Regions from separate parts of the Arthrobacter sp. P1_D12 genome, predicted to be linked through region 1. Evidence: predicted binding sites of a transcription regulator. Region 1 holds the regulator's gene; each other region holds the start of a gene.

What was found. The regulator LexA, encoded in region 1, represses DNA repair genes until DNA is damaged. The targets are predictions, from matches to a motif close to TCGAACANNTGTTCGA.
Region 2: the regulator LexA is predicted to act here: its motif matches at 6,639-6,654, upstream of AC1DZV_RS07525 (DUF6504 family protein).
Region 3: the regulator LexA is predicted to act here: its motif matches at 2,666-2,681, upstream of ruvA (Holliday junction branch migration protein RuvA).

What each region holds. Positions count from the first base shown of each region.
Region 1 covers NZ_JBFUAR010000027.1:51,944-61,465, forward strand. Annotated here, with positions in the region: gene AC1DZV_RS18705 (histidinol-phosphate transaminase) at 6-1,124, opposite strand; gene AC1DZV_RS18710 (LysM peptidoglycan-binding domain-containing protein) at 1,193-1,366, opposite strand; gene lexA (transcriptional repressor LexA) at 2,117-2,866, shown strand; gene AC1DZV_RS18720 (ATP-dependent DNA helicase) at 2,964-5,120, opposite strand; gene hflX (GTPase HflX) at 5,113-6,717, opposite strand; gene AC1DZV_RS18730 (class I SAM-dependent methyltransferase) at 7,270-7,884, shown strand; gene dapF (diaminopimelate epimerase) at 7,865-8,818, opposite strand; gene miaA (tRNA (adenosine(37)-N6)-dimethylallyltransferase MiaA) at 8,870-9,522, opposite strand, start outside.
Region 2 covers NZ_JBFUAR010000008.1:1,292-10,813, forward strand. Annotated here, with positions in the region: gene AC1DZV_RS07510 (HIT family protein) at 1-486, opposite strand, end outside; gene thrS (threonine--tRNA ligase) at 506-2,515, opposite strand; gene AC1DZV_RS07520 (DNA polymerase III subunit alpha) at 2,645-6,157, opposite strand; gene AC1DZV_RS07525 (DUF6504 family protein) at 6,154-6,489, opposite strand; gene AC1DZV_RS07530 (hypothetical protein) at 6,736-7,122, shown strand; gene AC1DZV_RS07535 (chorismate mutase) at 7,130-7,456, opposite strand; gene AC1DZV_RS07540 (VOC family protein) at 7,471-7,893, shown strand; gene AC1DZV_RS07545 (SOS response-associated peptidase) at 7,964-8,710, opposite strand; gene AC1DZV_RS07550 (mycoredoxin) at 8,998-9,255, shown strand; gene AC1DZV_RS07555 (S-(hydroxymethyl)mycothiol dehydrogenase) at 9,328-9,522, shown strand, end outside.
Region 3 covers NZ_JBFUAR010000034.1:10,667-20,188, reverse strand. Annotated here, with positions in the region: gene AC1DZV_RS20515 (MurT ligase domain-containing protein) at 1-420, opposite strand, end outside; gene pdxT (pyridoxal 5'-phosphate synthase glutaminase subunit PdxT) at 523-1,233, shown strand; gene AC1DZV_RS20505 (YebC/PmpR family DNA-binding transcriptional regulator) at 1,237-1,992, shown strand; gene ruvC (crossover junction endodeoxyribonuclease RuvC) at 2,041-2,628, shown strand; gene ruvA (Holliday junction branch migration protein RuvA) at 2,754-3,398, shown strand; gene ruvB (Holliday junction branch migration DNA helicase RuvB) at 3,391-4,515, shown strand; gene yajC (preprotein translocase subunit YajC) at 4,730-5,152, shown strand; gene secD (protein translocase subunit SecD) at 5,256-7,031, shown strand; gene secF (protein translocase subunit SecF) at 7,032-8,051, shown strand; gene AC1DZV_RS20470 (RelA/SpoT family protein) at 8,267-9,522, shown strand, end outside.

The sequences.
Region 1 (9,522 bases):
CAAGTCTAGGCCTGCGGCTTTGCGGAGCCGGCCAGGATAAGTTCAAGTGCCTCCAGGAAGGCTGTGGTTTCTGTCTCAGTGCCCGCGGTGACGCGCAGGTGCCCCGGAATACCGACGTCGCGGATGAGGACACCGGCGTCCAGCATCTGCTGCCAAACCTCATGGGGGTTCTCGAGGCCGCCAAAGAACACGTAGTTGGAATCGGACGCGGCCGGGGTCAAGCCCAACCGCGTCAGTTCCGACACGATCCGGTCGCGCTGGCGCTTGATGTCCTCGACGTCCGCCATGAGCGCCTCCCGGTGGTGCAGGGCAGCCAGGGCCGCAGCCTGGGTGATGGCGGAAAGGTGGTACGGGAGACGGACCAGGCGCAGGGCGTCAGCGACCTCCGGTGCCGCGGCCATGTAGCCGAGCCGCGCACCCGCGAGGGCGAAGGCCTTGCTCATGGTGCGCGAGACGATGAGCCGCTCCCGGCCAGGGAGCAGGGTGAGGGCACTGGGCGTGCCGTCGTGGGCGAACTCGTGGTAGGCCTCGTCGACGATCACGATGGTCTGGCTGGCCTCGCCGGCGTCATAGACGGCCTCGACCACATCGAGGCCCAGCCCCGTGCCGGTCGGGTTGTTCGGGGAACAGAGGAAGACAACGTTGGGCTGAAGCTCGCGGACTTGCTGTGCCGCCGAGTCCGCGCTGAGCCCATAGTCTGACGCGCGGGCCCCGACGACGTATTCCGTATCCGTGCCGGAGGCCAGCAGCGGGTACATCGAATACGTGGGAGGGAACCCGAGGGCCGTCCGGCCGGGGCCGCCGAAGGCCTGGAGGATCTGCTGAAGGACTTCGTTGGAACCATTCGCGGCCCAGATGTTCTCCGCGTCCAGCCCGTGGCCAAGGTATTCGGCGAGGGCTTCGCGCAATTCGGTGAATTCACGGTCCGGATAGCGGTTCAGCCCGGCAGCGGCGGCACTCACGGCCTCGGTGATCGCTGCGCGGACATCGGCCGGGACCCCATGGGTGTTCTCGTTGACGTTGAGCAGGATGGGGACGTCCAGCTGCGGCGCGCCATACGGACGCAGGCCACGCAGATTGGTTCGGAGGGGCAGTCGGTTGAGGCGCTCAAGCTGGTCAGTCACGTGACCAGTTTAAGTGGTAGCGGGACGGGCGCTGAAACTGTGACGCCCGCGACGGCACCCGGGGGTGGTTACTTGGACGGGACGAACAGTTGCTGGCCCGGCATCACACGCGCGGCGTCCAGATTGTTCAGCTCCACGATGTCGGCCACGACGTCGCGGGGATCGCGCTCCGGAGCCACCGACCCGGCAATGGCCCAGAGGGACTCCCCCGGTTGGACTGTGACGGATACGGTCGGCGTCACCGAGAGCTGGTCTGCGGAATCTGCCGCTTTCGCGGGAGCGTTGAGGAATCCGCTGAACGACAGGATGAACGCCGCCAGCAGGATCAGCGGGACACCGAAGAAGACGAAGCGTCCGCGCCGGGTGAGCCGCAGCGGCGGCTGCTTGGTCCGGCCGCCGGAAACCGCGGCGGCTCCTTGCGGCGCCTGGCGTTGAGCGGGTACACGTTGCCGTGAAGGGAACCACCCTGGCCCATGCCGCCTTGGTCGCGACTGCCGTGTCCGAGGCTGCCGTGTCCGATGTTGCGGCGAGCCGCTGCGCCACCTGGACCAACACCGCGGTGGCGGGTCGTGACGTCCTGAATGTTAGTGCCGTCAAACGCGCTTGAAACTGACATGAACTGAGCCCTCCTGGACCATAAGTTGCCGCCCGGCGTACTCACGTACTCGCCGCCAACCGGCCGAACCTTCGAACATAGAACCGAACATCGCTTGCGAACCCAGTTCGTCGGAATCGAACACATATTCGAATCTTGCTAGTTCTGTTTTAGCACTTACTAACGAACGATGTCGAGACTCGCTAGAACAAATGTTTGAAAAAGGTCTGCGGCTGGCCTATTTTTGAGGGACAGGACAACCACTTTCGAACTCCCACTTTCGAACTACCCGTGGGAATTCATTCGTAGTTGATCAGCAGGGTCTGACATTTCAGGCCGGAAGTTCCCGGTGACAGCAGCCACGGCAGCCGGGCGGAACGGAAAGGCGTTGGCGAACATGGCAGCACAAGCCACCGGCGGCAGGGCCACCCCACGGAGCCCGCAGCCCGCCCGGGCCCCCAAGAGCCTCACCGTCCGGCAAAAGAAAATCCTGGAGACCATCCAGCGGTCCGTCACGGACAAGGGCTATCCGCCGTCCATGCGCGAAATCGGCGACACCGTCGGTCTCGCCAGCCTCTCGAGCGTGACCCACCAGCTCTCCCAGCTCGAAAAGCTCGGCTACCTGCGGCGTGATCCGAAGCGCCCGCGGGCCATGGAAGTGCTCATGCCGCTGACCCTGGACGAGGGGACCACACCGATTTCCGGTGTCGAGAAGTCAAGCGGCCTGCGGGCCGTCGGCGGCCTGTCAGTGACTGAGCTGGCCAGCGCCACCGACACGGCAATGGTGCCGTTCGTCGGACGCATCGCCGCCGGCGGGCCGATCCTCGCGGACCAGGTGGTGGAGGACGTCATGCCGCTGCCCCGCCAGCTCGTGGGCCATGGCGAACTCTTCATGCTCAAAGTGGCCGGCGACTCGATGATCGACGCCGCCATCTGCGACGGCGATTGGGTGGTTGTCCGCCGCCAGGGCGATGCCGTGAACGGCGACATCGTTGCCGCCCTGCTGGACGACGAAGCCACGGTCAAGACCTTCCGCCAGCGGGACGGCCACACGTGGCTGTTGCCGCAAAACACCCAGTACGAGCCCATCCTGGGCGACCACGCCGTCATCATGGGCAAGGTCGTCTCGGTACTGCGCTCACTCTAAACTGCGCTCCCCTTAGCCGTCCCGGGCCATGCCGCCAGTTCGGAGCGGCCACCCCGCGGCGGATTTCCGGCGCAGGGTGGCGGCCCCGGTTTGGGACTTAGGCTTTTGCGGAGTCTTTCGCCAGGCGCTTCAGGGCTGCCATGGCTATCGATGAATCGGTGGTGGGCCAGAACGGCGGCAGCGCGGCGCGCAGGAAGCCGCCGTAACGCTCCGTAGAGAGCCGCGAATCCAGCACTGCCACCACGCCCTTATCCGAGGTCGAGCGGATCAGCCGTCCGGCGCCCTGCGCGAGGCGGATGGCGGCGTGCGTGGCCGAGACGGCCATGAAGCCATTGCCGCCGGCCTGGGCCACGGCCCGCGAACGTGCCGTCATCAGCGGGTCGTCCGGCCGCGGGAAGGGAATCCGGTCGATGACCACCAGCCGGCAGGACACGCCAGGGACGTCGACGCCCTGCCAGAGGGACATGGTGCCGAACAAACACGTGTCAGGTTCGTCGGCAAACTGCCGCACGAGCGCCGTCATGGTCGACTCCCCCTGGCACAGGATGCTGAGGCCCAGCCGGGGCCGCATGGACTCGGCTGCTTCCTCTGCGGCGCGCCGCGAGGAGAACAGGCACAGGGCGCCTCCGCCGGAGGCGCGGATCAGCTTCTCGAGTTCGTCCAGGGCCTCGGGGGACGTTCCGCGGCCGGGTTTGGGCAGGTGCCGGGCGACGTAGAGAATGCCCTGCTTCGGGTAGTCGAACGGGGAGCCGACGTCGACGCCGGTCCAGCTCGGTGCGCCGTTGCCAACCAGGCCCAGGCCGCCGGCGGCGGGTTCGAAGGCGGCGCCGATGGCCAGTGTGGCCGAGGTCAGGATGACGGTGTGGTCTGCGAACAGGCCCTCGCGCAACCGCCCTGCGACGCTCAGCGGGGCAACATTGATCAACGCCGGCGCGCTCTCGTCCGGCTGCGAGTAGCCCTGCGCCGGATCGAAGCTGCTGTTGCGGGAGAACCACACGACTTCGCGGTTTTCGCGCGCGGCCAGGAGGCGTTCACAGAGCTCCAGGATGACCATGAGGCGCGAGCGGGCCAGCTGCCGTCCGCCGTCCGCCGACACGGAGCTGTCCCCCTTGGAATCGGACAGGGCGGCGCGGCATGCGTCGCGCAGCTGGTCGATGCAGTCCAGCTGCCCGCTGTTCAGGCCGTTGGGCATCAGCCCGCTGGGGACGCCGTCGATGGCGAGCTCCAGGTGGGCAGCGGCATTGTTCAGTGCATCCACGGTGATGCCCGTGTGCTTCCGGGCCCCGGACGCGGCGGCGTGCACCATCGCCACGGAGAGCTGGCCCGAGACCGCGCCCGTGACGCGGTCCTGAAGTTCGTGTGCTTCATCCACCACGACGACGTCGTACTCGGGCAGCACCGCCAGGCCTTCGAAGGCACTGACGGCGAGCATGGCGTGGTTGGTGACCACGACGTCGGCATCGGCGGCGTTCTGCCGTGCCAGTTCGCTGAAGCATTCGGCCGCGAGCGGGCATTTCTGCGCGCCGAGGCACTCCATGGAGGTGACCGAGACCTGGCGCCAGGCCCGGTCCGTGACGCCTGGCATGAGCTCGTCGCGGTCCCCCGTGGTGGTCTCCTCGGCCCATTCGCGCAGGCGGACGACTTCCTTGCCCAGCTGGGAGGACGGCCCGCCAAGTGCGGCGGCGAAATGCGGCACGCTGGTGTCCTCGCCCAGGGAAAACAGCTGTCCCTCGGAAGGTTCTTCGGACGGGAAGCCGCCCTCGAGTTTGTGCCGGCAGACGTAGTTGGAACGGCCCTTGACCAGGGCGACCTTGACGGGCCGCTCCAGGGCGGGCGTGATGGTCTTGAGCAGCCTGGGCAGGTCCCGGCCCACAATCTGCGTCTGCAGCGCCAGGGTGGCGGTGGAGACCAGGGTGGGTTTGTTGCTGGTCAGCGAATGCGCGATCAGCGGAATCAGGTAGGCCAGCGACTTGCCGGTGCCGGTGCCGGCCTGGACCAGCAGGTGATCGCCGCTGTCTATCGCGCGCGCCACCTGCCGGGCCATTTCGTGCTGGCCATCGCGGCTCTGCCCGCCCATGCCGGACACGGCACGGTCGAGCAGCTTAACAACAAACTCCTCGCCGGCCGCGCCGGCACCTGAACCGGCGCCGGCGCCGGTGTCAGTTTCGGCCGGCCCAGCATCAGCTGGTTCGGCGTCGGCTGGTTCGGCGTCGGCTGGATCGGCGTCGGTCCTGGTCACCGCAGCCTCAGTCATTGCTAATGAAGGGATCCAGTTCGGCGGCGAGTCCTTCACGCACCATCACCACGGCACGGGTCCCGGTTTCCTCGTGGTCGAGGCTGAGGATCTCGGCGTCGCTCTCGTGGAGCTTGCTGATCAGATCCCCGCGGTTGTACGGGATGAGCAGTTCAAGCTTCACGCTGGGCCGCGGAATGCCGTCGCTGATGGCCTTGAGCAGTTCCGGAATGCCTTCGCCGGTGCGGGCCGAGACCACCACGTGGCGTGGCTCGCGCTGCTTGAGCCGTTCGACCACGAACGGGTCAGCGGCGTCGGCCTTGTTCAGGACAATGATTTCCGGAACCTTGCGCGCGTCGACTTCGCTGAAGACCGTCCGGACAGCGGCGATCTGGCCCTCCGGATCCGGGTGCGAGACGTCCACGACATGCAGGATCAGGTCAGAGTCGGCGACCTCTTCCAGCGTGGAGCGGAATGCCTCCACGAGCTGGGTGGGCAGGGAACGGACAAAGCCCACGGTGTCGGCCAGGGTGTATCCCAGCCCGTCAGCGGTTTCGGCCTTGCGGACGGTGGGGTCCAGGGTGGCGAACAGGGCGTTTTCCACCAGCACCCCCGCGTCGGTCAGCCGGTTCAGCAGCGAGGACTTCCCGGCGTTGGTGTAGCCGGCGATCGCGACAGAGGGCACGGCATTACGACGGCGGTTGGCGCGCTTCGTTTCCCGGGCAGGCTTCATGGCGGCGATTTCGCGCCGCAGCTTGGCCATCCGGGTGCGGATCCGACGGCGGTCCAGTTCGATCTTGGTTTCACCGGGACCACGCGAGCCCATGCCGGCACCGGCGCCGCCCACCTGGCCACCGGCCTGGCGGGACATCGATTCGCCCCAGCCGCGCAGGCGCGGGAGCAGGTATTCGAGCTGGGCGAGCTCCACCTGGGCCTTGCCTTCACGGCTCTTGGCGTGCTGGGCGAAGATGTCCAGGATCAGCGCTGTACGGTCAATGACCTTGACCTTGACGATGTCCTCGAGCCCGCGCCGCTGGGAGGGGGCCAGTTCGGCGTCGACGACGACGGTGTCGGCGCCGGTGGACATCACGATGGCTTTCAGCTCCTGTGCCTTGCCGGAGCCGAGGAAAGTCCCGGGATCGGGCTTGGCGCGCCGCTGGACGAGCCCGTCGAGGACCTCGGAGCCGGCCGTCTCAGCGAGGGCGGCAAGTTCGCGCAGGGAGTTCTCGGCGTCCGCGAGGGTGCCCTCGGTCCAGAGGCCGGCCAGGACGACGCGCTCAAGGCGCAACTGCCGGTATTCGACCTCGGTGACGTCTTCGAGCTCGGTGGACAGGCCGGCCTTGCGGCGCAGTGCGTGCCGTTCCTCAAGGTCCTGCTGGTCGCCGTCGAAGTTGGTGTACACCTCGTCCAGGCGGGAGATGGCCTGCGCCTTGCCGAGCACCGACGTCGGGCTGCTGGTACCAGCACCGGCGGCGGTGCCATGGCTGGTGCCGGCGCCGCCGCCGCGGCCTGGGGCGGGGGTGTCCTTGGAAAGGATCCGGTCGATTACAGCTTGAATCTCTTCAGGGCTCATGTCCTGGGCTGCTGAATCGGGTCCGGTGTTGGGGTGGCTGGTCATGGTCTCCTTTAAAGGTTCGGCTCTTTCAGAATAGTGCCGATTGTTGCTCTGTGGGGCGGTATTCGCGCTGGGCTGACGGCGGGTGGTCATGGGGGCCTCCTGGAATGCCCGCGGCAACGGCGCCGGGGCGGGGCTGGCTCTGTGCAGAGCGGTGGCTGGGTGACGGTAGAGGCGGCTAAGGCGCCTGGCTACGGGGACACTGGCTGTCTGGGCGGTGCCGTGCCGGTGCAAAACACGGTGAGGTGGGTGCCTCCGCCACGCCGGGCCCGGGAGTACAGCGCCAGCACAGTGCTAGCAAAACTCCGTGCCTGGGAAATGGCTGGATTCCAAGTGGTGCGGGCGCCCGCGGGTGAGAAAACTCACCCCTGCGATGGCGCACTCAGCGGAAGGCGTTTACCTGCGTCGCTTCGGGGTCCCCGGCGTCCCTGACAAGGACGGGACGGGACCCGTGCCGGCTACTTGGAGATCAGGATCATGTTTTGTAGCGTAGCAGACGCCGGCGCTGCCACCCGGTTTCCCATACGGGCTGGCCGCGAACTAATCTGGCCCATTATGGAGTCTGCACACTATTTCAGCGCCCAGCCGGCCGGGCCATTTACCCGCAAGCCGCTCACCGTGGATCTTGCCGGTGAGACGCGCCGGCTGCAGACGTCCTCGGGGATCTTCAGCCCGGACGGGATCGACAAGGGAACGGCCGTACTGCTGGCCGACGTCCCGGCGCCGTCGCCGCAGGGCAACCTTCTGGATATCGGTTGCGGCTGGGGACCGATCGCCCTGACCATGGCCCTGCGGGCACCGCACGCCCAGGTCTACGCGGTGGACGTGAACGAACGCTGCGTGACCCTGACCAATGAAAACGCCGGGCTGCTGGGGCTGCACAACGTATCCGCCAGCACGCCGGGCGCCGTGGACCCCGACCTGCGCTTTGACACCATCTGGTCCAACCCCCCGATCAGGATCGGCAAGGATGAACTTCATGCCCTCCTGCGCCTGTGGATTCCCAGGCTGGCGCCGGGCGGATCGGCCTGGCTCGTGGTCCAGAAGAACCTCGGCTCCGACTCGCTGCAGCGCTGGCTCTCGGCGGAGCTCGACGCCAGCTTCAGCGTGACCCGGGAGAGCACGTCGAAGTCGTTCCGGATCCTTCGAATCAGGAAAGCGTCCCGCTAGCCACGATCACGGCCGGGCCGCTGAGTTCGACGTGTTCGTGCCCCTCCGGGCCCAGGAAGAATTTCACGCCGACGACGCCGCCGGGGACGTGGACGTTCCACGCGTCCGGCGCGCCCTGCCCGGCCCAATGGCGAATCGCGACGGCGGCGGCGCAGGCGCCCGTGCCGCATGACTGGGTCTCCCCCACTCCGCGCTCGTGGACCCGCATGGTGATGGTGCCGGTACCGTCGTGCACCAGTGGTTCGGAGGGCACAACGAATTCGACGTTGGTGCCGTGCGGCGGCGTCGGGTCCACCCGGGGGGCAGTGAACAGCTGCGTGGCCTCCAGTTCGGCTGTTTCGGCCAGGGCCACGACGGTGTGCGGGTTGCCCATGCTGACGGAGAGGGCGGGCCGCGCGACTTCGAGCCCGTCGGCGCTGACCAGCGAGTCCATGGCCCGCGCGGTCGCCTCGCCCGGGAAAATGAACTCCCAGGGGCCCATGTCCACGGCGTAGCCCGCAGCCGTCCGGACGATCGTCTTGGCACCGCCCCGGGTTCCAATGACGAGCGATTCGCCGGCCGGCAGGTCCACGAGGCCTTCGGCGATGAGGAAGTGCACAAAGACGCGGACTCCGTTCCCGCACATCTCAGAGAGCGAGCCGTCGCCGTTGCGGTAGTCCATGAACCACTCGGCATCGGGGTGCGCGGTCAGCAATTGCTGCCCCTCGGGCAGGAGCCGGGAGGGCACGGCCCGGATCAGGCCGTCGCCGCCGATGCCACGGTGCCGGTCACAGAGCGCCGCGACGTGCTCCGGGCTCAACTCGAGCGCGCCGTTGAGGTCTGCGATCAGGACAAAGTCGTTGCCCGTTCCGTGGCCTTTGGAAAACTTCAGACCGCTCAGCGGGGCGGTATCGCCGGCAGTACGGTCAGCGGCTACGGCTTGGGATTCGTCCATGCTCCAAGGTTACCGTTCCGCCCCGACCGCTCCGGCACCGTGACCCAAGCGCTACGCCGGAGGCAGAACCGGCGTCGCCCGGCAGAGGCCGGCGGCCTTGGCCACGAGGTCAGGATCGTGCCAGCCCAGCCAGGTGACCCGGGGATCCGCACGGAACCAGGTCAGCTGGCGGCGCGCGAACTGCCGGGTGGCGACGATGGTTTCGTCCGCGGCCTGCTCCACGCTGGAGGCACCGTCGAGCACCCGGAGGAACTGGGCGTAGCCGAGGGCCCGCGGCGCGGTCCGGCCGCTGCGGAGCCCTGCTGCGTCCAGCCGGCGGACCTCGTCCAGGAGCCCCCGGTCCACCATGGCATGGACCCGGTCGGCCAGGCGCTGCCGGAGCAGTTCCCGGTCCACCTCGAGTCCGATCTGGATGGCAGGCTGGAAGTATTGGCGGGCCGGCATGAAGGAGCTGAATGGCCGCCCGGTGAGCTCGAAGACTTCCAGGGCGCGGATGATCCTGCGCTCATCGCCGAGCCTGCCCGCGGAGACGGGGTCCACTGCCTCGAGCCGTTGCCGAAGGGGCGCGGCTCCCGCGGTAGCCAGTTCCGCCTCGAGCCGGCCGCGGATGTTCGGATCCGTGCCGGGGAATTCCAGGACGTCGAGGGCGGCGCGGACGTAGAGTCCGGAGCCGCCGGCCAGAATGGCCCGCTTACCCCGGCCGT
Region 2 (9,522 bases), on a different contig from region 1:
GTCACCGCCCCAGCGCGGCACCACGTGCTGGTGCAGGTGGCCGGCGATGCCCGCCCCGCCGGTGACGCCCTGGTTCATGCCCAGGTTGAAACCGGAAGGGTTGGCGACTTTGCGCAGCACCCGCATGGCCGTCTGGGTCAGTTCGGCAAATTCCGCCGTTTCCTCGACCGTGAGGTCCGTGTAGTCCGGGATGTGCCGGTAGGGGCAGACCAGCAGGTGGCCCGGGTTGTACGGAAAGAGGTTCAGCACCACGTAGCTCGTCCTTCCCCGGTAGACGATCAGGGAGTCCTCATCGCCCCGCTCGGGCGCGGCGCAGAACGGGCAGTCGTCCGGGTTCTTGAACTGGTGCTGGCCGCCCTTAATGTACGCCATCCGGTGCGGGGTCCACAGGCGCTGGAAAGCGTCCGGGACCCCGGCCAGGCTGAAGTCGTCCGTCACGGCGTGGTCGCCCGGATACTCCGGCCCGGCCCCTGTGGTTTCCTGCACGCGCTGCCCTTCCGTCTTCCTAGCTGGTCCGGTTTCGGACAGCGTCGACGATCCGCTGCACGGCCTCGGACACGGGCACGCCGTTGTTCTGGCTGCCGTCGCGGAAGCGGAAGGACACGGCACCGGCCTCGGCGTCGTCCCCGCCGGCGATCAGCACGAACGGGATCTTGTCCTTGCTGGCCGTGCGGATCTTCTTCGGGAAACGGTCCGAGGAGATGTCCACCTCGGCGCGGATACCGGCCGCTTTGAGCTGGTCCACGACGTCGAACATGTAGTCGTTGAATGCCTCCGCCACCGGGATTCCCACCACCTGGACCGGTGCCAGCCAGGCGGGGAAGGCACCGGCGTAGTGCTCGGTGAGCACGCCCATGAAGCGCTCCACCGAGCCGAACAAGGCGCGGTGGATCATCACGGGCCGCTGCCGGGTGCCGTCGGCGGCCTGGAACTCGAGTTCGAACCGCTCGGGCAGGTTGAAGTCCAGCTGGATGGTGGACATCTGCCAGGTCCGGCCGAGCGCATCCTTGGCCTGGACGGAAATCTTGGGGCCGTAGAATGCGGCTCCGCCCGGATCCGGGATGAGCTCGAGCCCGGAGGCTTCGGCCACCTCGGCGAGGGTGCGGGTGGCTTCGTCCCATGTGGCGTCGTCGCCGACAAACTTGTCCTCGTTCTTGGTGGAGAGCTCGAGGTAGAAGTCGTCCAGGCCGTAGTCCTTGAGCAGGCCCAGGACGAAGTTCAGCGTGCTGGTGAGCTCATCCTTCATCTGCTCGCGGGTGCAGTAGATGTGGGCGTCGTCCTGGGTCATGCCCCGGACGCGGGTCAGGCCGTGCACCACGCCGGACTTCTCGTAGCGGTAGACCGAGCCGAACTCGAAGAGCCGCAGCGGCAGTTCGCGGTAGGAGCGGCCGCGGGACCGGAAGATCAGGTTGTGCATGGGGCAGTTCATCGGCTTGAGGTAGTAGTCCTGGCCGGGCTTGCGCACGGTGCCGTCCTCGTTCAGTTCCGCGTCGATGTGCATCGCCGGGAACATGCCCTCGCGGTACCAGTCCAGGTGGCCGGAGACCTCGTAGAGGTGGCCCTTGGTGATGTGCGGGGTGTAGACGAAGTCGTAGCCGGCATCGACGTGGCGCTGGCGGGAGTAGTCCTCCATGGCCTTGCGGATAATGCCGCCCTTGGGGTGGAAGACCGGCAGACCGGAGCCGAGCTCGTCCGGGAAGGAGAACAGGTCCAGTTCCGCGCCGAGCTTGCGGTGGTCGCGGCGCTCGGCCTCGGCAATGCGCTCCTGGTAGGCCTTGAGCGCGTCCTTGGTGGGCCAGGCGGTGCCGTAGATGCGCTGCAGCTGCTGGTTGTTCTGGTTGCCCAGCCAGTAGGCGGCCGAGGAACGGGTCAGGGCAAAGGCGTTGGAGATCAGCTTGGTGTTCGGCAGGTGCGGGCCGCGGCACAGATCGCACCAGATGCTGTCGCCGCTCTTGCGGTCCACGTTGTCGTAAATGGTGATGTCGCCGGCGCCGACCTCAACGTTGACGCCTTCTCCGGCCTCGGCGGCGTCATTCTTCCTGCCCAGCAGTTCGAGCTTGTAGGGCTCGTCCTTCATCGCTTCGCGGGCCTCGTCCTCGGACACCACGCGGCGCACGAACTTCTGGTTCTGGTTGATGATCTTCTGCATCATCTTTTCGAGCTGGCGGAGGTCTTCCGGGGTGAACGGTTCCGCGACGTCGAAGTCGAAGTAGAAGCCGTCCGTGATGTAGGGGCCGATGCCGAGCTTGGCGTCGGGGCGCAGCTGCTGCACGGCCTGGGCCATGACGTGGGCCGTGGAGTGGCGCAGGACGTTGAGCCCGTCCGGGGAATCAATGGTGACGGCCTCGACATTGGCGTCCTCGGGAAGGGGCTGGTCCAGGTCCTTCAACTCGCCGTTAACGCGGGCCACAACGACGTCGCGGCGCTCAAAGAAGAGTTCCGCGCCGGTGGTCCCGGTAGTCACCTTGGTCTCTTCGCCGTCGACGAGAAGGGTGATCTGCTGGGCATCTGACACGGGTGTCTCCTATTCAAAGTTAAGGCTTCGTAGCTTGTGGCGTACGGGGACCACAGCCAGCCTCGTCCATGCTATCGGTTTCTCCAGAGGCCAACCAACGCGCCACGAGCGAGCCGCACCGCCGTCCGGTCAGCCGCCCAGCCCGGTGATGGCGAGGTTCCTGCTGATCCCGTCCAGGGGGCTGGGCAGGGGGCCGGACAGGTAAGGCTCCTGCCGGCCGGCGGCGCCGGGAGCCGATGCCGGGAACGGGAGGGTCTCCGGGCGGCTGAGGTCCCAGGCCATGGAGGCGCTGATGCTGATCCCCCGCGGCCCGGTCCGGCGGGTGGTGCCGCGGATCAGGAGCAGGCGGGTGCCGAACAGCAAGGGTCCGGACTGCTCCTGTGCCTCGTGGAAGAACACCGAATCCACGCAGCCCGTGCCGTCGTCGACGCTGATGAACACCACCCGCCGGCCACCCCTCATGGGCGGGGTCTGGGTGGCCACCCGGACCCCGGCAACCAGCACCTCCGTGCCATTGCGCAGTCCCAGCAGCTTGTCCGCGGTGGTGACGCCCAGCCGGTCCAGCAGCGGGCGGTGGCTGGTCATGAGGTGCTCGCTGACGTCCACGGCCATCAGGTCCAGTTCCGCCCGGACGTTGTCCACCATGCTGGGCGCGGGCAGTGCCGCCTTGAGGTTCGTCAGCTCCACGTCCCCCAGCGGCAACGCCAGCTGGCCCTCATTGACTTCCACGCCCTTCCGGAAGGGGCGGGCCTGGAGTTTCTGCAGGTGCTGGACCAGGTCCGCCCGGTTTGCGTCTCCCCCGGACGCCCGGTGCAGCGAATCGAAGGCGCCCAGCTGGGCCAGGCGCTGGATGCTGGGCCGGCTGAGCCGCGACCTCGCCCGCAGGTCCGCCAGCGAGTCGTAGGGCTGGCCGGCCACAATCCGTTTCAGCTCGGCGCCGGAGAGCCCGAAGATGCCGTTCAGGCTCAGCCGGATGCCCAGCCTGCCCCGGTCCGGCCCGGATTCCACCCGCTCCACCCGGTACTCGGCCTGGCTCCGGTTGATGTCGAGGGGAAGGATGGGGATCCCCAGCCGGCGGGCCTCGGCCACGAGCAGGCGTTTGGGGTACATTCCGGGGTCGTGTTCCCAGAGCCCGGCGAGGAACGCCTCCGGGTGGTGTGCCTTCAGCCAGGCAGACTGGTAGGTGGGCACGGCGAAGGCGGCTCCGTGGGCCTTGCAGAACCCGAAGCTGCCAAAGGCCTTGAGCGTGCCCCAGACCTTGTCCACCACCTCGGGACTGTAGTTCCGGGCACGCGCCTCCTTCCGGAAGAACTCCTCCACCCTGGCTTCAAGCACGTCATTGCCGAGGGCACGGCGGAATTCGTCGGCCCGCGCCAGCCCGCACCCGGTCATGACGTCGAAGGTCTTGAGGATTTGTTCGTGGAAGACCGTGACCCCGTGGGTCTCTTTCAGGACAGGCTTGAGGTCGGGATGCGGGTAGACCTCGGGGGCGAAGCCGTGCCGGTGCTCCAGGAAGGGCCGGACCATGTCGGATTTCATCGGCCCCGGGCGGAACAGCGAGATGTCAATGATGAGATCGTTGAATTCCCGGGGGGCCAACTTGCCGATCAGTTCGCGCTGGCCCGGGGATTCGATCTGGAAGCAGCCCAGGGTGTGGGTGCTCCTGATCAGCTCATAGGTGGGCTCGTCATCGAGCGGGACCGCGTTGAGGTCGATGTGCCCGTCCCCTGAGATGTAATCCGGGCCCGTCCCGTCCGGGCCGGCCGGATGCGCGCCGGCGGCCACCACCTCGGCCTTGGAGGGATGCAGACGGATCACTTCCCGGACGGCGAAGGCCATCGCGCTCTGCATCCGGACGCCAAGGACGTCGAGTTTCAGCATGCCCATGGGGTCCATGTCGTGCTTGTCGAACTGGCTCATGGGCAGGCCCAGGCCGCTGGGCTGCACGGGGGTGCGGTCCAGCAGGGTGGCGTCGCCGAGGATGACGCCGCAGGGGTGCATGGAGATGTGGCGGGGCAGCCGGTCCAGCCGCTCCGTGAGGTCCACCAGCAGGTCCAGCTGCTGGTTCTCGGAGAAGCCGCGTTGCTCCACCCGGTCCGCGAATTCCTTCAGCTCGGGTTTCTCCACAAGGGCTTCGCGGAAGTGCCGGGCCGAGAACCGCCACAGCTGCTTGGCGATTTCCCCGACCTCGCCGTCGTCCATGCCCAGGGCCAGGCCGGCGTCGCGCACGGCACCGCGAGCGCGGTAACCGTTCTGCATGCTCATCAGCGTGACGCGCTCGGCGCCGAAGCGCTCAAAGATCTTCCGGTAGACGTTGTGCCGTTCGGCGCTTTCGACGTCGATGTCGATGTCCGGCAGCGTGGCACGGTCGCGGGAGAGGAAGCGTTCAAAGATGAGGTCGTGCTGGAGCGGGTTCACCTGGCTGATGTCGATCAGGTAGTTGACCAGGCTGGAGGCGCCCGAACCGCGCGCGGCGGCCCGGACGCCCAGGGCCAGGATCATCCGGGAGACCTCTGCGACGGTCAGGAAGTACGAGGCGAAGCCCAGCGAGTCGATGATCCGGAGCTCGTGCTCCAGCCTGGTCCGCAGCTGCTGTTCCCGCTGCCCGGAAATGCCCGGGAAGCGGCGGCCGATGCCGGCCTCACACCGCAGGGTCAGTTCGGCGAGCGCGTCGCCGTCGATCCCGATCACGGATGCCTCCGGGACCACGGGCTGTTTCCAGCCCATGTCGGCTTCCGGATCCATGCGGCAGCGGTCCGCGAGCGCCTCTGTCTGGGCCAGGAGCCGTTTGAGGTCCGCTGTGCCGTAGCCGGCGGCGTGGATGATCTCCTTGCCCAGCTGCAGCATCCGGGCCGCCGATTTGAGCCAGCCCTGCCCGTTGGGCTGCAGCAGCGGGGCGGCGGAGAGCTCGGGGAGGGATTTCAGCGTCCGGGCCGAGTCCAGCACATCGGCGGTGGCCGCGCCGTCCTCAGCCACGTACCGCACGGCGTTGCTCAGCACGGCGGGCACCCCGTGTTCTGCGGCGAGTTTGAGCATGCGCACCGCGTGGGCGGTGCTCAGCGGTTCCCCGGGCGGGCTGAGCTGGGACACAACCTCTGCCGCCAGCGTTCCGGGGGGCATGGCGTCCAGCCAGCGTTTGAACAGGGTGCGGGGCCGCAGGTAGCGCCGGCCGCCCATGGCCCGGCCGACGTCGGAGTCCGGGCCGATCAGCACTGTCAGGACCGGCTTCAGGGTGTCCGGGTGCAGGGTGCGGGAGGCCAGTTCCGCACGGGTGACGGCCACCGGCACTATTCCCTGCGCCTTGCCCGTGGTGCGGGCGTGGGCGTCGGAGATCAGCCGGCACAGCGCCCGGTAGCCGGCACCGTTGTTGTGTCCGTGCGCCAGCACGAGGACGCGGCCACCGAGCTGGGTGCGATGGTCGCCGTCGTCGTCAAAGACCGCAAGGTCCACCCCGACGATTGCATCCAGCCCGGCTGCCATGCACGCCTTCAGGTGCTTGACGGTTCCGTACAAGCCGTCGCGGTCCGTGCAGGCCAGCGCGGTGGCACCGTCAGCGGCGGCCGCGGCGGCAAGTTCATCCGGCCAGGAGACGCCATAGTGGGCGCTGAACGCGGTGGAGACGTGCAGATGGGTGAAGGTCATGCTGATTCGGGCTTCCGGAGGGGGTGCAGGGCGTCGTGGATCTTCAGGAGCCGCCACCGGCCGCTGCCGACATGCCGGGTCAGGTCAAGGGTGAGCGAGGAATCCGCGGCGTGATCCCCGGCCGCACGCACCTGGACCCGCCAGATCTCATGATCCACCAGGCCCGGCCCGCTTCCCAGTGGCGCCCGGCGTTCCTCGGCCCACCACTGGCGGCGTTCGTACCAGCGGACGGGGTCAGCGCAGACCGTGTAGCGCCGGCCGGCCCAGTCGAGGCGCAGGGGCTGGCCGGAGGGCGTGCAGACGACATCCACGGACTCGCTGAAAATACCCACGTTGCCTCCCGACCCAGTCCGGGCTGGAGCCGGCCCAGTCCCCGCTTCGACTTCCTACGTCCATTCCGCTTCCGGCGCCTTCTGTGTCAACGCCCTCTACTTCAATGCCCTCTGTTTCAACGCCTTCTACTTCAACGCTCTGTATTTATTCGAACATATCTTCGAATAAATACAGTCTACGTCGCGGAGCCGACAAAACCCAGATCGGGGGTGGACGGACGATTGCACAGGTAGCAGGATTGAGCCATGAGCTCCCATATCGCACTCCTGAAGCACGTAAAGATCGCCGCCAAGAATTCAACCTTGGTGGCGACCTTCGATATAGACGGAAATATCCCGGGGCAAGGCGCCTACGTGGTGGGCCTGCTGGCGGCCGGGCCGGACTACTCCCATCAGCGCAGACTGGGCATTGAGTTCATGAACGGTGAGGCCGTGTCCTTCTACTACTTCAACCATGACGGCACGGAAGAGAACTTCGACCTCAAAGGCGTGGAACACTCAGGAAACACCATCACGGGAAACTTCCCCATCGCGACTGTGCTTGGCCTGCCCAAGGGCCATCTCATGACGGCCTTCAGCGATTGTGACGGCCGGGACTACCAGGCCAACGTGCCTGTCGAAGAAGCCCTCTAGGCACCTTCTAGGAGCTGGACTTGTACACTTCCAGCTCGAGCGTGATGAAGGCATCGATCATCGCCCGGTAGGTCTTCTCGACAAGCTCGACGTCGATGTCCTTCTTTTCCGCCGTGGCGCGGACGTGTTCGATGACCCGCTCCACACGCCCGGGCGCGCGGACCTCGGCGCTGTCCGCCTTGAGGGTCCCGGCGATCCGGATCAGCCGTTCCCGGCGCCCGATCAAGGACACGATCTGCTCGTCCACCTCGTCAACAGCCACCCGCACGGCGGCGAGCTGTTCGCGGTCGGCCTGGGCGGCCTTGTCGTCTGCGTGATTTGTGGGCATGTGCATGACAGTATCGAAAGATGCAGCCACGAGTCGACTTCATATCGCTAGGTGTCCGCAGTGTTGACGCCTCACGCCGCTTCTACGTCGATGGCCTCGGATGGCCGGTCCACCGGGAAGTCCCCGGGGAGGTGCTCTTCATCCAGGTCAACCACGGCCTCATCCTCTCGCTCTGGGACGCGGGTCAAATGCAGTCCGAGGCGGCCACCGATCCCCCTGCCGGCATTGCGTGCATCACGCTCAGCCACAACCTGGCCGGCACGGCGGACGTCGACCGGGTGATGGCCGAAGCCGGGACCGCGGGAGCCCGCATCGTTGCGGTACCGAAGACCCAGCCCTGGGGCGGCTACACCGGCTACTTCGCCGATCCCGACGGCTACCGCTGGGAGGTCGCGTTCAACCCCGACTGGTCGGTCGACGGCGGCGGCAAAGTCACGCTCTGACCTCAGGTGACCACTACCGCCCCGTGCCTTGGCAGCCGGCGGGCAGCCGCCAGACAGGGCAGCGCACCCGCTAGAACAGGTTCCCCACCGGCTGGATGAGTTCCGGTGAGTCATTCCTGACGTTCCCGACGGCGGTGCCGACGGCGTCGATCGTCCAGCCTTCCGCGACGTCGTGCGCCCCGGCCCGGACCAGATCCACGAGCCCGGCCGCATCATCGGCCTGGGGGTCCAGCCACGTCTGCATGGTCTCGCGGTTCATGGGCAGCGGAACCCTGTCATGCAGCGCGGTCAGCTCGGCCAGCATTCCCCCGGCGTAGCCCTCCGGCGGCGAGTCGGTGGTCATGATCGAGGTCGAGAGCATCCAGCGCTCCGGGTCGCCCTCTTCCTTGGACGGGTCCCGCCACCATTCATAGAGTCCCGCGAAGACAAGGGGGCGTCCGTCCTTGGGATGGACGTAGTAGGGCTGCTTGGTGCGGCCCTCACCCTTCCACTCGTAGTAGCCGTCAGCCGGGACGGCGCAGCGACGGGCGCGGGTCGCTTTCCGGAAGGCGGGCTTCTCCAGCACGGTCTCGCTGCGGGCATTGATCATCTTGGACCCGATGCCCGGGTCCTTGGCCCAGGACGGCACTAAACCCCAGCGCGCAATGTGCAGTTGGCGGACCGGTTCTCCCTCCACCAGCCGTTCGAGCAGAATCGGCACATCCGCCGTCGGGGCCACGTTCCACGACGGCGGAATCGCGATCTCATCTTCCAGCCCGGCATCGAATTCGGCCAGCAGGTCTCCGACGGCCCGGGCCATCACGTAGCGTCCACACATGGCACCAGCATGCCACCGCACCCATCCCATGTCATCCGCCCGGCCGCCGTCACGCACTCTTCGGGAAGACCATCCTGGGCCCGCCGAGGTCGCCGGAAACCTGCGAACTCGCCGGAACTTTCCGGCGACTTCGCATCTTTACCGCGAATTCGCGTCCGACGGCATAGGTGGCAGCGCTCTCTGCGGGAATAGCGGGCTGCGGGGTACGGTTGTTGGCAGTAACGTACGACTTCAGTGGGCGCCCGGCCCGACATGCCGGACCCAACCACTTACTTGAGGAGAACTTCGTGGACTTCACCCCCGAATCCGGCACCATCACCATGTTTTCGACCACGTGGTGCGGCTACTGCAACCGGCTGAAGAAGCAGCTGGACGCGCAGGGCATCGGGTACACCGAGATCAACATCGAGGAAGTCGAAGGCACGGCCGATCTCGTCGAGCAGCTCAACGGAGGCAACCGCACCGTCCCCACCGTGCTGTTCCCGGACGGCACCGCCGCCACCAACCCCTCCGCAGCTGAGGTCAAGAGCCGGCTCGCCGCCTAGGCCCTTCCTGCATCCAAGGACACCACCAAACCACGACGGCGCGGCCTCCCAAGGAGCAAAGGAGCTTGTTTCATGGTCCATAAAGTCAAAGCCGCAGTAGTCCGGTCCAAGAATGCCGACGTCACCCTGGAGACGATCCTGGTGCCGGACCCCGGCCCCGGCGAGGCCCTCGTGGACATCCTCACCTGCGGTGTCTGCCACACCGATCTGCACTACAAGCAGGGTGCCATCAACGACGACTTCCCCTTCCTGCTCGGCCATGAGGCC
Region 3 (9,522 bases), on a different contig from region 1:
GTCCAACTGGTCGCGGAGGACATTGAGCAGGAGGCTGTACCGCGGCGGGACCTTGTTGACGAAGTGGACGGCATGCGCCTCATCCAGTTCCAGGACCGCGACGTCGGCATCGAGCCGGCCCCGCCAGTCGACCTCGCCCAGGAGGGCCGCGGCCACGCCTCGGGTGAAGTTGCTGCCGGTGCGGTTGGTGAAGACCTTCAGTCCCTGGCTCTCGAGCAGTTCCACGACCATCTTGGTGGTGGTGGTCTTCCCGTTCGTGCCACTGACGACGGCGACCCCCAGCGGCAGCGTGGACAGCGTCCGCCGCATGAAATCGGGGTCGATTTTTTCGACCACGAGCCCGGGGAGGGCCGAGCCTCCGCCCCTGAGCCGGGAGACCCGGCGGACGAACTTGCCGAGCGGAACGCTGAAGTAAAGCATGCTCTGTAATATATCCCAGCAGCGGCATGGAACCCGGACGCCCGGTGCCGCTGCATGCGTCTTCCATGCGTACTGTGCAGCGCAGAGCACTATGCTGTGGGGATGACCACCCCCTCTTTTTCCCCTGAATCCCGCGCGGGAACGGGGCTCCGGATCGGCGTCCTGGCGCTGCAGGGCGATTTCCGGGAGCATCTGCATGCCGTGGAAGCCGCCGGAGCCGCCGGCGTCGGGATCCGGCGTCCCGCCGAACTCGACGGCCTGGACGGACTCATCATCCCCGGCGGCGAATCGACCACGATCGACAAGCTCTCCCGGATCTTCGGGCTCCGGGATCCGCTGCGCGAACGCATCCAGGCCGGCCTGCCCGTCTACGGCTCGTGCGCCGGGATGATCCTGCTGGCGGACGAGATCGCGGACCCGGCGAAGGACCTGGCCGGAAACCCGCAGCAGACGTTCGGCGGACTCGACATCACCGTGCGCCGCAACGCCTTCGGCCGGCAGCGCGAGTCCTTCGAGACGGACCTGGACTTCAAGGGACTGGGCTTTAGCGACACCGGCTCCGGCGTGGCTCCCGTCCATGCGGTGTTCATCCGCGGCCCATGGGTGGAGCGTGTGGGTCCAGGGGTGGAGGTCCTGGCGCAGGCGGAACCCGCGGACCCGGAGCATGCCTCGCATGCCGCTGTCCTGGACGGGACGGCTAGAATTGTTGCAGTGCGTTCCGGCAAGCTGCTGGCCACCTCCTTCCACCCGGAAGTGACGGGGGAGAAGCGCGTGCATGAACTGTTTATTCGAATGATCAGAGGAGAAGCGTAAAGCATGTCAGGCCACTCCAAATGGGCGACGACCAAGCATAAGAAGGCCATCCTTGACAGCCGCCGGGCCAAGTCGTTCGCCAAGCTGATCAAGAACATCGAAGTCGCCGCGCGCATGGGCGGCCCCGACCTCTCCGGCAACCCCAGCCTGGAACTGGCCGTCACCAAGGCGAAAAAGACGTCGGTGCCCGCCGACAATATCGACCGCGCCATCAAGCGCGGCGCCGGGCTCACCGGCGAAGTCGTCGACTACACCGAAATCATGTACGAGTGCCGCGGCCCGCAGGGTTCCGCCCTGCTGATCGAGTGCCTCACGGACAACAAGAACCGTGCCGCCTCCGAGGTCCGGCTCGCCATCTCCCGCAACGGCGGCACGATCGCCGATCCCGGCTCCGTCAGCTACCTCTTCTCCCGCAAGGGCGTCGTCTCGCTGCCGAAGAACGGCCTGACCGAGGACGACGTCCTGATGGCCGTGCTGGATGCCGGGGCCGAGGAAGTCAAGGACAACGGCGACAGCTTCGAGATCCACTCCGAGCCGACCGACCTCCAGGCCATCCGCGATGCCCTCAAGGAAGCCGGCATCGAGTACGACACCGACGAGGCCGAGTTTGTGCCGTCCATGCAGGTGCCGCTGGACCTCGATGCCGCCAAGAAGTTCATGAAGCTGGTGGATGCCCTGGAAGAGCTCGACGACGTCCAGAACGTGTACAGCAACGCCGACCTCAGCGACGAAGTGCAGGCCGCACTGGAAGCCGAGTGACGCACTCACCCAAACGTGACTTTGGGGCCCGGTCTTGACGGCCCAACCGTGACGCTGCGCGTGTTGGGGGTCGACCCGGGCCTCACCCGGTGCGGGATCGGCGTTGTCGACGTCGAGCGGAACCGGCGGGCCACTTTGGTGGCCTTCGGTGTTGTGGGCACGTCTCCCGAGGAGAGCCTGGACCAGCGGCTGCTGGTCATCGCCACGTCCATCGACGAGTGGCTGGACCGCTACGAACCCCAGGTCCTCGCCGTGGAGAGGGTCTTTTCCCAGCTCAACGTCAGCACGGTCATGGGGGTGGCGCAGGCCTCCGGTGTGGTCATTGCGGCCGCCGCGCGCCGTGGCATCCCGGTGGCGCTGCACACCCCGTCCGAGGTCAAGGCCGCCGTGACGGGAAGCGGGACCTCGAACAAGGACGCGGTCACCAAGCTGGTGACCAAGATCCTTCGGCTGGATGCGCCTCCGCGCCCGGCCGACGCCGCCGACGCCCTCGCGTTGGCCATCACCCACGCCTGGCGGTCCGGCGGCGGCACTTCCACCAAGGATGCAGTGACGACGGGGCCGGGCAGCCAGTCCCTCACTCCGGCGCAGCGGGCGTGGGCGGACGCGGAGGCAAAAGCGCGCCGTGCGCGCTGAATGTCCGGCTGTGAAGCCGCGGGGCTTGGTAGGGTATTCGTAGATATGTTCGGATAGCCGGCGTGCCCGGCTGTACGTTCTTTCATCACCCAGTTGTAGACGTCAGTTAGACCAGGAGCCCGGCCTTGATCAGTTTTCTTCGCGGAACCGTTGCGCATGTTGGCCTGTCCTCCGCCGTGATCGACCTCAACGGGGCCGGCATGAGCGTCAATGCCACACCGCAGACCCTCAGCGGCCTCCGGGTGGGTGAGGAGGGGAAGCTGTTCACGTCCCTGATCGTGCGGGAAGACTCGCTGACCCTGTTCGGCTTCGCCAGCGATGACGAACGCGAGGTGTTTGATGTGCTCCTCAGCGTCAGCGGCGTCGGTCCCCGCCTCGCCCTGGCCGTGCTGGCCGTCCACGAGCCGGAAGCCATCCGGGTGGCCGCCCACTCCGGCGACGGCAAGGCCTTCACGAAGGTCCCGGGCATCGGACCGAAGGTGGCCGGCCGGATCGTGCTCGAACTCGCCGGCAAGCTTGTGCCGCACGGCACCGCCGGCGCGCCTGTCGCGGCCGTTTCCGCGGAATCCGTCTGGAAGCCGCAGGTGGTGGCCGCGATGACCAGCCTGGGCTGGTCCGAAAAGGATGCCACGGCCAGCATCGACAAGTCCCTGGCCGATTCCCCGGACCTGGCCGCGAACGGCAATGTGGCGGAGATTCTCCGCGCGACGCTGCGCTGGCTGGGCCAGGACGGCGCCCGCGCCGGGAACCGGGTAGGCGCGCGTGGCTGAGCCGTCGATCGTCGCCGGGGGAGAGGAACCGGAGGAGCGGGTCATCGAAGCCGCCCTGCGGCCCAAGAACCTGCACGACTTCGTGGGCCAGCACCGGGTCCGCAAGCAGCTCTCCCTCGTGTTGGAGGCCTCGCGTATGCGTGGGCGCAGCGCGGACCACGTGCTGCTCTCGGGCCCTCCCGGCCTGGGCAAGACCACGCTGTCCATGATCATCGCCGCCGAAATGAACGTCCCGCTGCGGATCAGCAGCGGCCCGGCCATCCAGCACGCGGGCGACCTTGCGGCCATCCTGTCCTCGCTCTCTGAGGGCGAGGTCCTGTTCCTGGATGAAATCCACCGTATGTCCCGGCCGGCCGAGGAAATGCTGTACATGGCGATGGAGGATTTCCGCGTCGATATCGTCGTCGGCAAGGGCGCCGGTGCCACGGCCATTCCGCTGGAGCTGCCGCCCTTCACCCTGGTCGGCGCCACCACGCGGGCCGGCCTTCTTCCCGGCCCGCTGCGGGACCGGTTCGGTTTCACCGGCCACCTCGAGTTTTACTCCGTCGAGGAGCTGGAACTGGTCCTGCGCCGCTCCGCCGGCCTGCTTGACCTCAAGGTCAACTCCGCCGGATTCAGCGAGATTGCCGGCCGGTCCCGGGGCACGCCACGCATCGCCAACCGGCTCCTGCGCCGGGTCCGGGACTGGGCGCTCGTGCACGGCATCGAGCAAATCGACGCGCGGGCGGCCTCCGCGGCCCTGGACATGTACGAGGTGGACAAGCGGGGCCTGGACCGGCTGGACCGTGCCGTTCTCGAGGCCCTCATCACCAAGTTCGGCGGCGGGCCGGTAGGCCTGTCCACGCTCGCGATCGCCGTCGGCGAGGAAACGGAGACCGTGGAAACGGTCGCCGAGCCCTATCTGGTGCGGGAAGGACTCCTGGGCCGGACGCCGCGCGGCCGGATAGCCCTGGCGCCGGCATGGACGCACCTGGGCTTCGCCATTCCGGCCGGCGCCTTCGGCCAGGACCCGCTGGAACTGTTCCAGGCCGACGAACTGGGCGAGAGCCCGATCGTCGGGTCCGGCGGGGATCTCGGCGAAGAAACCGATCCTCAGTGGATCCGAAACAGCCGCTAGCACCGTTCTTTCAGCTTTTCCCTTTAGACTGGTATGACGCTCGGCACGTCCGGGTTTTGTTTCCGTGGGCGGAGAGCAGGTCGCCGCCGGCGGTCTGGGGGACGGTCTCGCTGCCAGTTTGCTGCGCAGACCCCTGCCCGCGCCGCCAGGAGCAGACGGACGTTGCTGAAAAACAGCTATGCAAGTACAGAACGGAACTTTCCCCTTGGATCCAATGACAATTCTCCTGTTCGTGATGCTTGGCGTGTTCGTCTTCATGATGTTCCGCCGCAACAAGAAAACGCAGCAGCAGCAGGCGCAGCTCCAGTCGAAGTTCGGCCCCGGCGTCGAGGTCATGACGAGTTTCGGGCTGTTCGGCCGGATCGTCGACATTGACGAAGCGGAGAACAAGGTCACGCTTGAGCTTTCCCCGGGCAACACGGCCACGGTGCACCGCCAGGCCGTCACCAAAATTGTGGAGCCGGTTGTCGCCGCCGAGGAGCCCACGGTCGTTCCCGACGACGCTTCCTCGCTGACCACCGAGAAGCTGGGTGCTGAGGGGACCGACGCCAGCGCCCCCGTCCACGACGCACCGCGCGCCGAAACGCCCGAGGAAACCCTGCGCCGCCTCAACGACGAGGGCAAAAAAGACAGCTAGTCTGCCTACCTGAGCTATCCCGCGAAGCAACGGTTGCGGGCATCCGTCGGCGGGCCCAGAGCCCGCGCCGGCGGATCCGCCGTAAATAATAGAAAGATCGACAATGGCACGAACTGGCCCCAAAAACTCAGCCATCAGGATGCTGGTCTGGCTTGGCGTAATCATCGCCGTCATGACGGCTGTCCTGGCGGGCGGCACGATGGCCGGCCAGGCGGGTTGGGCTCCAAAGCTCGCACTGGACCTTGAAGGTGGCACCCAGATGATCCTGGCGCCCAAGGTTGAGGGCGGTTCGGGTATCACCGAAGACCAGCTCAACCAGGCCGTGGCGATCATTCGCCAGCGCGTGGACGGCTCGGGCGTCGCGGAAGCGGAAATCAGCACGCAGTCCGGCCGCAACGTCGTCGTCAGCCTCCCGGGAACCCCTGCCAAGGAAACCCGTGCGCTGATCCAGGCTTCCGCCGACATGAACTTCCGCCCGGTCATCCAGACCGGCCCCGGCGCAGCAGTTCCCGCCGCCTCCAGGACCCCGGATGCCCAGCTGCCGAAACCGACAGCCGCCCCCGCCAACAGCAGCGACGAGAACTGGATTACCCCCGAGATCTACAAGCAGTTCGAGGCCCTCGACTGCGACAACCCCTCCCAGGACAAGCAGCAGCGCTCCGACCCGACCAAGCCGTTGGTGACCTGCGAGCCCGCCTCGGCCAAGTCGCCGGCCATCAAGTACATCCTCGGTCCGGTGGAGGTGAAGGGCTCGAACATCAAGTCCTCCTCCTTCCAGCTGCAGCGCGGCGCCCAGGGTGCCGTGACTAATGAATGGGCCGTCAACATCCAGTTCGATGACGCGGGCACCGCCAAGTTCAAGGAAATCACCGAGCGCCTGTACCAGTTCTACGCCGCCGGCGGCGGCCAGACCGGCTCGGATCCGAAATCCCAGTTCGCGATCGTCCTGGACGACCAGGTCATCTCCGCCCCGCGCTCCCTCGCCGTCATCACCGACGGCCGGCCGCAGATCACCGGCGGATTCACCGAGGAGTCGGCCAAGGCACTCTCCGACCAGCTCCGTTTCGGTGCCCTGCCGATCAGCTTCGAAATCCAGAGCGAACAGCAGATCTCGGCAACCCTCGGCGGTGAGCAGCTCCGCATGGGTATGCTCGCCGGCGTGATCGGCCTCCTGTTGGTGTTTGTCTACTCGCTGTTCCAGTACCGGGCTCTTGGCCTCGTGACCGTGGCATCCCTCGTGATCGCCGGGGTGCTGACGTTCCTGGCCATTGCCATCCTCGGCTGGACCGAAAACTACCGGCTTTCGCTCGCCGGCGTCGCGGGCCTGATCGTGGCCATCGGCCAGACAGCCGACTCGTTCATCGTCTACTTCGAACGCATCCGCGATGAGCTCCGCGAAGGCCGCGGCCTGGTCTCGGCCGTGGAAAACGGCTGGAAGCGGGCCAAGCGCACCATCCTCGCGTCCAAGGCCGTGAACCTGCTCGCCGCCGTCGTGCTGTTCTTCGTGGCAGTGGGCAACGTCCGCGGCTTCGCGTTCACCCTCGGCCTCACCGCGATCGCCGACCTCATTGTCGTCTTCATGTTCACCCACCCCACCCTGCAGTTGCTGGCCCGCACCAAGTTCTTCGGCGAAGGCCACCGGTTCTCGGGCCTGGACCCGAAGCGCCTCGGCGCCGTCCCGCTGTACCGCGGTGCAGGCCGGGTCCGTACCCCGGAGGACAAGCCCGTGGCAGTCGTGCGGGCGAAGAACACCGGCGCCGCCGCCGAGGCAGAACGCCGGATGACCATTGCAGAACGCCGCCTCGCCGAAAAGCAGGATCAGGCACAACAGGCACAGCTCGCCGGTACCTCCAAGAGCGCGTCCAAGGAGGGCAAGTAAATGGTCAACTTCTCAACATTCGGCAATGAGCTGTACACGGGCAAGCGCTCGTACGATTTCGTCGGCTACAGGAAGCTGTGGTTCCTGATCGCCGGAATCGCCGTCGCCCTCTCCATCCTGATCCCGGTCGCCAAGGGTGGGTTCAACCTCGGCATCGAGTTCCGCGGCGGCTCCGAGTTCACGGTCTCCAACGTCAAGACCACTGAGGCCTCCCTCGGCGAGAAGGCCGTCAAGGACGTCGTGGCGGGGTCCGTGCCGCGCGTGGCGAATGTCGCCGGCACCACCATGCGTATCCAGACGGACAAGCTCAGCGACGACGAGACGCTGCAGATCAAGGAGGGCCTCACCAAGGCCTACGGCGTGACGGATAACGAAGTCACCTCGACCTTCGTCGGCCCCACCTGGGGTGCGGACGTCACAAAGCAGGCGCTGATGGGCCTGGCAATCTTTGTGGGCCTGGCTGCCGTCCTGATGGCGCTCTACTTCCGAACCTGGAAGATGTCGCTCTCGGCACTTGTCGGCATGGCCGTCACGATGTTCGTGACCGCCGGTGTTTACGGCCTCAGCGACTTCGAAGTGACGCCGTCGGCCATCATCGGCTTCCTCACGGTGCTCAGCTACTCGCTGTACGACACCGTGGTGGTGTTCGACAAGATCCGGGAGAACACCTCGGACATGCAGGCCTCCACCCGGCGGACCTTCGCCGAAGAGGTCAACCTCGCCATCAACCAGACCCTGGTGCGGTCCATCAACACCATGGTGGTGGCCATCCTGCCGGTTGGCGCGATCCTCTTCATCGGGGCCGGGTTGCTCGGTGCCGGAACGCTGCGGGACCTGTCCCTGGCGCTGTTCGTGGGCATCCTGGTGGGCACCGCCGCCACGATCTTCATCGCGGCTCCGCTGTACGCCGCGCTGCGGCAGGGCGAACCCGATCTGGTAAAGCAGGCAAAACGGGTGGAACAGAGGCGTGTTGACGCGGCAGCCAAGGCCGAGTCGCCGGCGTCGCCCGCCACCGCCTGAACCGTCCCAAGCGGCCATAAACGGGCCGGAGACCGTCGTTTTCGACGGCCTCCGGCCCGTCGCCGTATCCCCGCCGGTTATCGAAGTATCCTGCTGCGGGAATACACTTGAATAATTAACCGGTCGCGAGAGGTGCTCCATTGGAAGAACGTTCGACGCCGGTGCCGGAGGCACCTGCGGACAAGGGCCAAGGCCAGGGTTCACAGACTGGCCTGGTGGTTCCCGGACGCCCCGATGTTCCCGTGCCGGTGGACAATTCCGGTGCCCGGCCCACTTTTCCCGGCCGGCGCGAGCGCACGAGGTCCCGCCTTGCCCGGCTGACGGGTCGTGGTGCTCCGGCCTACTCGCCGATTTTGGAGCCGTTGCTGCGCACTGTGCGCGCCAACAACCCCAAAGAGGATTTCGATCTCATCCAGCGCGCCTTCGTGGTCGCCGAGCGCTGCCACCGGGGCCAGAAGCGCAAGAGCGGCGACCCGTACATCACCCACCCCGTCGCAGTGGCCACCATCCTCGCCGAACTCGGCCTCAGCGGCACCACGCTGGCCGCCGCACTGCTGCACGACACCGTCGAAGACACGTCCTACACCCTCGCCGACCTCAAGACCGAGTTCGGCCCGGAAGTGGCCATGCTGGTGGACGGCGTCACGAAGCTGGACAAGGTCAGCTTCGGTGAGGCGGCCCAGTCCGAGACCGTGCGCAAAATGGTCGTCGCCATGGCCAAGGACATCCGCGTCCTGATGATCAAACTCGCTGACCGGCTCCACAACGCCCGCACGTGGCGTTTTGTCTCTGCTGAGTCCTCGGCCCGCAAGGCCCGGGAAACGCTGGAAATCTTCGCGCCGCTGGCCCACCGGCTTGGCATGAACACCATCAAATGGGAGCTGGAGGACCTGTCCTTCGCTGCCCTCTATCCCAAGGTGTACGAGGAAATCGTGCGCATGGTGGGGGACCGGACCCCGGAACGCGAAAAGAACCTGTCGGTCATCCGCAACCAGATCACCGAGGACCTCAGGGCCGCGAAGATCAAGGCCACGATCACCGGGCGGCCAAAGCACTACTACTCGATCTACCAGAAGATGATCGTCCGCGACAAAGACTTCGACGACATCAACGACCTCATGGGCGTGCGAGTCCTGGTCGATTCTGTCCGGGACTGTTACGCGGCCCTGGGCGCGATGCACTCGCGCTGGAACCCCCTGCCCGGGCGGTTCAAGGACTACATCGCGATGCCCAAATTCAACATGTACCAGTCGCTGCACACCACGGTGATCGGCCCCGGCGGCAAGCCGGTGGAAATCCAGATCCGCACCCACGAGATGCACCGCCGGGCCGAGTACGGCGTCGCCGCGCACTGGAAGTACAAGGACCAGCCGAACCGGACGGCGGCCGGCCCCGGCAGCCCGCGCGACGGCGACATGGGCTGGCTGCGTTCCCTCGTGGACTGGCAGCAGGAAACGTCGGACCCCGGCGA